2 linked regions of the Roseibium sp. Sym1 genome follow. The protein of the gene in region 2 interacts with the protein of the main gene of each other region in a pairwise test. Links are inferred from orthologs where the notes say so. Each region holds a gene or a part of one and is shown on either strand. Other genes may lie near its edges. The genes, in order: ybgC and O6760_RS26310.

Region 1 (3,188 bases), 3.0 Mb from region 2 along the record:
ATCACCTGCATCATGGTCCCGTAGCTGGCATTGCGGTCGCCGAACACGTAGATGCGTTCGTCGTAGCCATTGGCCGCGATCGCCTCCAGTGTCGGTACGACGTCCTCGAGCGCGTAGGCCTCCTTGGAGATGAAGATCTCGCCGGACGCCTTCACGGTGACCGTGATCGGTTCATTGTCCCCGGTCAGCTGCTGCGCCTGGGTCTCCGGCAGATCGACCGGAACCCCCACGGCCAGCAGCGGCGCCGTGACCATGAACACGATCAGAAGCACAAGCATGACGTCGACGAAGGGCGTCACGTTGATTTCGCTCATCGGCGCGTGGCGCTGCCTGCGCCGGCCGCGGCGCCCGCCTGACTGTGCGGATCCGGCTTGCATGCCCATGGCTCAGCCCCTCTCGTCGATCTGGCGCGACAGGATGGCCGAGAATTCGTCGGCAAAGCCTTCCATCCGCGCGACCGCCTTGCCGACATCGGAATTGAACTTGTTGAAGGCGATCACGGCCGGGATCGCCGCCAGCAGACCCAGCGCCGTCGCAAACAGTGCCTCGGCGATGCCCGGAGCCACCACGGCTAGGTTCGTGCTTTCCGAAGCGGCAATCGCCTGGAAGGCGGTCATGATGCCCCAGACCGTGCCGAACAGGCCGATGAAGGGCGCCGCCGAGCCGACGGTCGCCAGCACGAGCAACCGGTTCTCGAGCCGCTCGGCCTCGCGCTGGATGGTGACATCCATGACCCGGTCGATCCGCTGCTGCAGGCTGCCGATGGCCGGACGCGCGCCTTCATGGCTGCGTTTCCACTCGCGCATCGCCGCCACGAACAGGGCCGCCATGGAATGGTTCACCCGGTTGTGCAGCGTGTTGTAGAGCTCTTCCAGGGACTGGCCGGACCAGAACACGGTTTCGAACCGGTTCATCTGCCGCCGCGTGCGCCCGACCAGCATGAACTTGTCGACGATAATCGCCCAGCACCATACGGATGCGAAGATCAGGCCGGCCATGACGACCTTCACGACAATATGCGCCTGCCAGAACAGATCGAGAAACGTATGTTCACCCATGTTTATTAAGACCCCTAGGCCGTCTGATACTGATGTGCAGTCCAGGTTCCGAAAGCGTCAGGATGGACCCGGAATCAGGAGGCCGGATAATGTAACCAGCCGCCTCTCTGACGTTTGATTTTGTCAAAACTGGGACGTTTCCATTCAAAGAACGCCCCTCTCTAAAGGAATCAATTAAGGTTACTGCAAGATTAACGCAGGTAATGGAGTTGTAACTATTTTCCTGAGGACGGCCGGCAGGACCGCCCAGGTCCGCGCAAGGCCCTCAATTGTCGGGGCTTTCTCCAGGCACATGCCGTTGAAGTTTTTCCGCCAGCACAAGCGGCAGCCGCGTCGGCCGCCCCTCGGACGTGATCACCGCAACGGTCACTGCAGCGGAAATCAGCAAATCACCGCCCCGATGGATCCGCTGCCCGAGCCCGATGCGCGCGCCCCTGAACTCCGCGACGCTCGTGCGGACTTCCAGCACATCGTCGATCCGGGCCGGCTTCTGGAAGTCCAGTGTCATGGACCGCACGGCAAAGGCCAGCGAAACCCCATGCGCGCCCGATGCCATATCACTGTGATGAATGCCGATCAGGCGCAGGAAGTCGGAGCGGGCCCGCTCGAAAAAGCGCACATAGGCCCCGTGATAGACGATGCCGGTAAAGTCGGTGTCCTCGTAATAGACCCTGACGGGCAGCACATGGCCGCCCTCTTCCAGGCGACCCGACAGATCCGGCCAGTCAGACACGACGACATCCCCGCTTTCCTGAGACCCAAAAAAGAAGGCCGCCCGGTCGGCAACCGGACGGCCTGACTTGCCCATACCTACGATCGCCGTCAGGCGGCTGCAACCTCGGAGAGGAATTTCTCGACCGAGGCCCGCAGATGTTCGGCCTGCTGCTTCATCTCGATCGTCGCCGTCAGCATGTCGCCGACCGCCTGGGAGTTTTCCGCAACGCCCTCGTTGAGCGATGCAACCGTGTTGGCCACGCTGCGCGTGCCGTCCGCGGCCTCGGCCACGTTGCGCGAGATCTCGCCGGTGGCCGCGCCCTGCTGCTGGACGGCGTCGGAAATGGTCGTGGTGTAGGAATTGACCTCCTCGACCGATTCCGACACCCGTGCGATCTCGTCGACCGCCTCCGTTGTCGATGCCTGGATCGCCGCGATCTGGGCGGAAATCTCCTCGGTTGCCTTGGCGGTCTGGCCGGCCAGCGACTTCACTTCCGAGGCAACAACCGCGAAGCCCTTGCCGGCGTCACCGGCACGGGCCGCCTCGATGGTCGCATTCAGCGCCAGCAGATTGGTCTGCTCGGCGATTTCCGAAATCAGCGAGACAACGTCGCCAATCTTGTTGGCCGCTTCGGCCAGGCCGGAGATCTTGGAGTTGGAACTTTGCGCCGCCGTGGTGGTCTGCGCCACGATCGAGGCTGTCGTTTCCACCTGCCGGGAAATCTCCGAAATGGAAGCGTTCAGCTCCTCGGTCGCCGAGGCAACCGCCTGCACGTTGGAAGACGCGTTTTCAGAGGTGGACACGGCCGTCTGGCCCTGTTCCGAAGCGGAGGCGGAGCGTGCGTTGAGCGCGGAGGACACGTCCTCGACGCGGGCGATGTTGGTTTCCACCAGTTCGAGCACGGTCTGGGATTCGGCCCGGAACGCGGCGATCAGCGAATCGATCAGCTTTTCGCGTTCCTCGCGGGCGATGTGTCCCTTCTTGCGGTCCGCCGCAAGGCGCTCCCGCTCGATCGAATTGTCCTTGAAGACCTCGATGCAGCGGGCCATGCGGCCGATCTCGTCCAGCCGCTCGGTTGCCTCGACACCGACTTCCAGGTCGCCGTCGGCAATCTTGCGCGCCGCCACGGAAAGCCGCTCCATGGGAGCGAACATGCGCCGGGTCACCCACCAGATCAGGCCGACGATCGGGACCAGACAGAGAAACCCGGAAATGACCGCGCCATAGGTGATCCGGTCGGCAGCCGCCGACAGCTCGGTCTGCTTGACCGCCTCCACCACCCCGAAGGGCGCGTCGATGAAGGTATTGCTTGCCTCCGCGAACCGGTAGTCCCCGTCGCCCAGCCGGATCAGGCGGTCATCGACGCGAATGTCGGCGATGGAATGCACCGCGGCAACCTCACCGTCCGCACCGAG
Region 2 (3,087 bases):
GCGGGCTTTTCGGCTTAATGCGCATGTCGGATCGCACCTCCAGGATCGAGCCCCCGAGCTCCCGGCTCAGGCTCAAACGGACCAGTTGTCACAAAAAAACTCGGGCCGGACCGACAGAATCGGTCCGGTCCGACGAATTTGAAGGGGTTATGCGGCAACTTTACGGAAGACGAGCGAAGCATTTGTGCCGCCAAATCCGAAGGAATTCGACAGCGCAACATCAATGTTAAGCTTCTTCGGCTTGTGCGGCACCAGATCGATTTCCGTTTCCACTGAGGGATTGTCAAGATTGATCGTCGGAGGTGCCATGCTGTCGCGGATCGCCAGAACCGAGAAGATCGATTCAACGGCACCGGCGGCACCGAGCAGGTGTCCGATCGAAGACTTGGTCGAGGACATGGTCAAGTCGGACGCATGCTCGCCGGCAAGGCGTGTGACCGCTCCGAGCTCGATCTCGTCGCCGAGCGGGGTCGAGGTTCCGTGGGCGTTGACATAGTCGATATCGGCCGGCGTGACCTGGGCGCGCTTGAGCGCGGCTTCCATGCACCGGTACGCACCGTCGCCGTCGGATGACGGCGCCGTGATGTGATAGGCATCGCCGGACAGCCCGTAGCCGATGACCTCGGCGTAGATATTGGCGCCACGGCGGACGGCGTGCTCGTATTCCTCGAGCACCACGACACCGGCCCCCTCGCCCATCACGAAACCGTCGCGGGCGACGTCGTAGGGGCGAGACCCTTTTTCCGGCTCGTCGTTAAAGGCCGTGGACAAGGCCCTGCAGGCTGCAAACCCGGCCAGGGCCAGCCGGCAGACCGGAGATTCCGTTCCACCCGCAACCATGACGTCCGCATCGCCAAAGGCAATAAGCCGGGAGGCGTCGCCAATGGCATGCGCCCCGGTCGAACACGCGGTGACGACAGCGTGGTTCGGACCCTTGAGGCCATGCCGGATGGACACGTAGCCACCGGCAAGATTGATCAGGCGGCCCGGAATGAAAAACGGAGAAACCCGGCGCGGCCCCTTTTCGGCCAGCAGATGCGCACCCTGTTCGATGCCCTGCAGCCCGCCGATGCCGGACCCGATAAGAACACCTGACCGCGCCTGCTGTTCGTAGGTCTCTGCCTTGAAACCTGAATCGGCCATCGCCTGGTCGGCGGCAGCCATTGCATAGACGATGAAGTCATCGACCTTGCGCTGTTCCTTGACGTCCATCCAGTCGTCCGGATTGAACGCACCTTCAACCGAGGAGTCGCGTGGAATCTGGCAAGCGATTTGGCAAGCCAGATCGTCGACCTTGAAATTCGTGACCTTGTTGGCCCCGCTCTTTCCCTCAAGGATTTTTTTCCAAGTGACATCGACACCACAACCCAGTGGCGTCACCATGCCCAACCCAGTTACGACAACTCGCCTCATACACCCGCACTTACGTTGTAAGGGCCTGGCGGGGAACTTGCCCCGCCGGCCCAATCTTCAAACATTCGTCAAGAAGGGCCGGGCCCTTACTTGTTGGCTTCGAGAAACTTTACAGCGTCGCCAACGGTCAGAATGGTTTCTGCCGCGGTGTCCGGGATTTCCACGCCGAATTCTTCTTCGAAGGCCATGACCAGCTCAACGGTGTCAAGGCTGTCTGCACCCAGATCGTCGATGAAGCTTGCGCCTTCGACAACCTTTTCAGCGTCGACACCCAGGTGCTCAACGACGATTTTCTTTACCCGATCCGCGATATCGCTCATTTTTCACTTCCTTAGTTTTTCTATTCATCACTCGCGAAACTGCCCCGGACCGTTGTGTTGCCAGCGGCGGTGCGTGATCGCGGCCTAGGACGTCCTCGCGCCTTGGAACCGGATTCCCGGTTGATCGGCGCAATTCGTAACAATCGGCGGGTTGGTAACACACTTTGTTGACCTTTACCAGCCGGTCCAGACCGCTTCGGAGCGGCCCGGATTCTTTTTGCCTGCTCGGCGAAACTTCCTTTTAAATCATAGCCATGCCGCCATTGACGTGCAGGGTCTGCCCCGTCACGTAGGCGGCTTCGTCACTGGCAAGGTAGAGGGCGGCCGAGGCGATCTCGGCAGAAGTCCCCAAACGGCCTGCCGGGACGCTCGTCAAAATCGATTCTTTTTGCTTGTCATTGAGCGCGTCGGTCATCGCCGTTTCGATGAAACCCGGTGCAATCGTGTTGACAGTGATGTTGCGGCTGGCCACTTCCCGCGCGAGGGACTTGTACATGCCGATCATGCCCGCCTTGGCAGCTGCGTAGTTGACCTGCCCCGGATTGCCGGTAACACCGACCACGGACGTGATCCCGACAATCCGCCCGGAACGACGTTTCATCATCCCCTTGATCGCGGCACGGCACAGGCGGAACCCGGAAGTCAGGTTGACTTCCAGCACCTGGTCCCACTCCTCGTCCTTCATGCGCATGAAGATGTTGTCACGGGTGATGCCGGCATTGTTGACCAGAATGTCGACGGAACCCATTTTCTCCTCCGCGGCCGGCAACAGCGCGTCAACGGCGGCACGGTCGGACAGGTTGGCAGGGGTAACGAAGGCGCGCTCGCCAAGATCGGCGGCAAGTGCCTCCAGCTTTTCCGCCCGCGTGCCGGACAACGACACCGTAGCGCCCTGCGCATGAAGCACCCGCGCAATGGCTTCGCCGATTCCGCCGGTGGCTCCGGTGACGAGGGCGTTCTTCCCTTCCAAGCTGAACATATGGGGTCCTTCCGTTGTTCTTTCCGGCCCGGCCGGGCCACGTCGGGGTCCAGGCAGGTATAAGCCTTATTGGGAGATCTTTTCCATAAGGCTGTCGATATCTTCCGGCGTGTTCACGGCGATGCCGGAAGTTTCCCGGGCAATCCGCTTGACCATTCCGGTCAGGACCTTGCCGGTGCCAACTTCCACAAAAGTGTCAACGCCGTTCTCGGCCAGCCAGGTCACGCTCTCGCGCCAGCGCACCGTTCCGGTCACCTGTTCCACCAGGCGGTCGCGGATCTCGTCCGCATCGGTGATCGGTCGGGCGAGCACATTCGCAACAAGCGGCACCTTCGGAGACCGGATCTCGGCATTGGCGAGAGCTTCGGCCATCTT

What was found.
Region 1: the proteins of O6760_RS26310 (region 2) and ybgC interact in binary tests that used the Escherichia coli proteins (3 or more experiments, as listed by UniProt). The link is inferred for Roseibium sp. Sym1 from one-to-one orthologs.

The regions. Positions count from the first base shown.
Region 1 is NZ_CP114786.1:2,633,161-2,636,348, reverse strand. The notes cover bases 58-2,925. They hold ybgC (tol-pal system-associated acyl-CoA thioesterase), read right to left. Parts: upstream 1,792-2,925; coding sequence 1,324-1,791; downstream 58-1,323. Other genes in these bases: O6760_RS12065 (methyl-accepting chemotaxis protein), read right to left, coding at 1,881-2,925; tolQ (protein TolQ), read right to left, coding at 387-1,058; O6760_RS12080 (ExbD/TolR family protein), read right to left, coding at 58-383. Also shown: more of O6760_RS12080, read right to left, coding at 1-57; more of O6760_RS12065, read right to left, coding at 2,926-3,188.
Region 2 is NZ_CP114786.1:5,676,989-5,680,075, forward strand. What follows is about bases 117-2,883. They hold O6760_RS26310 (acyl carrier protein), read right to left. Parts: upstream 1,734-2,883; coding sequence 1,500-1,733; downstream 117-1,499. Other genes in these bases: fabF (beta-ketoacyl-ACP synthase II), read right to left, coding at 148-1,413; fabG (3-oxoacyl-[acyl-carrier-protein] reductase), read right to left, coding at 1,975-2,712; fabD (ACP S-malonyltransferase), read right to left, coding at 2,779-2,883. In the rest of the region: endolytic transglycosylase MltG, read right to left, coding at 1-25; more of fabD, read right to left, coding at 2,884-3,087. UniProt on the Escherichia coli protein: Carrier of the growing fatty acid chain in fatty acid biosynthesis.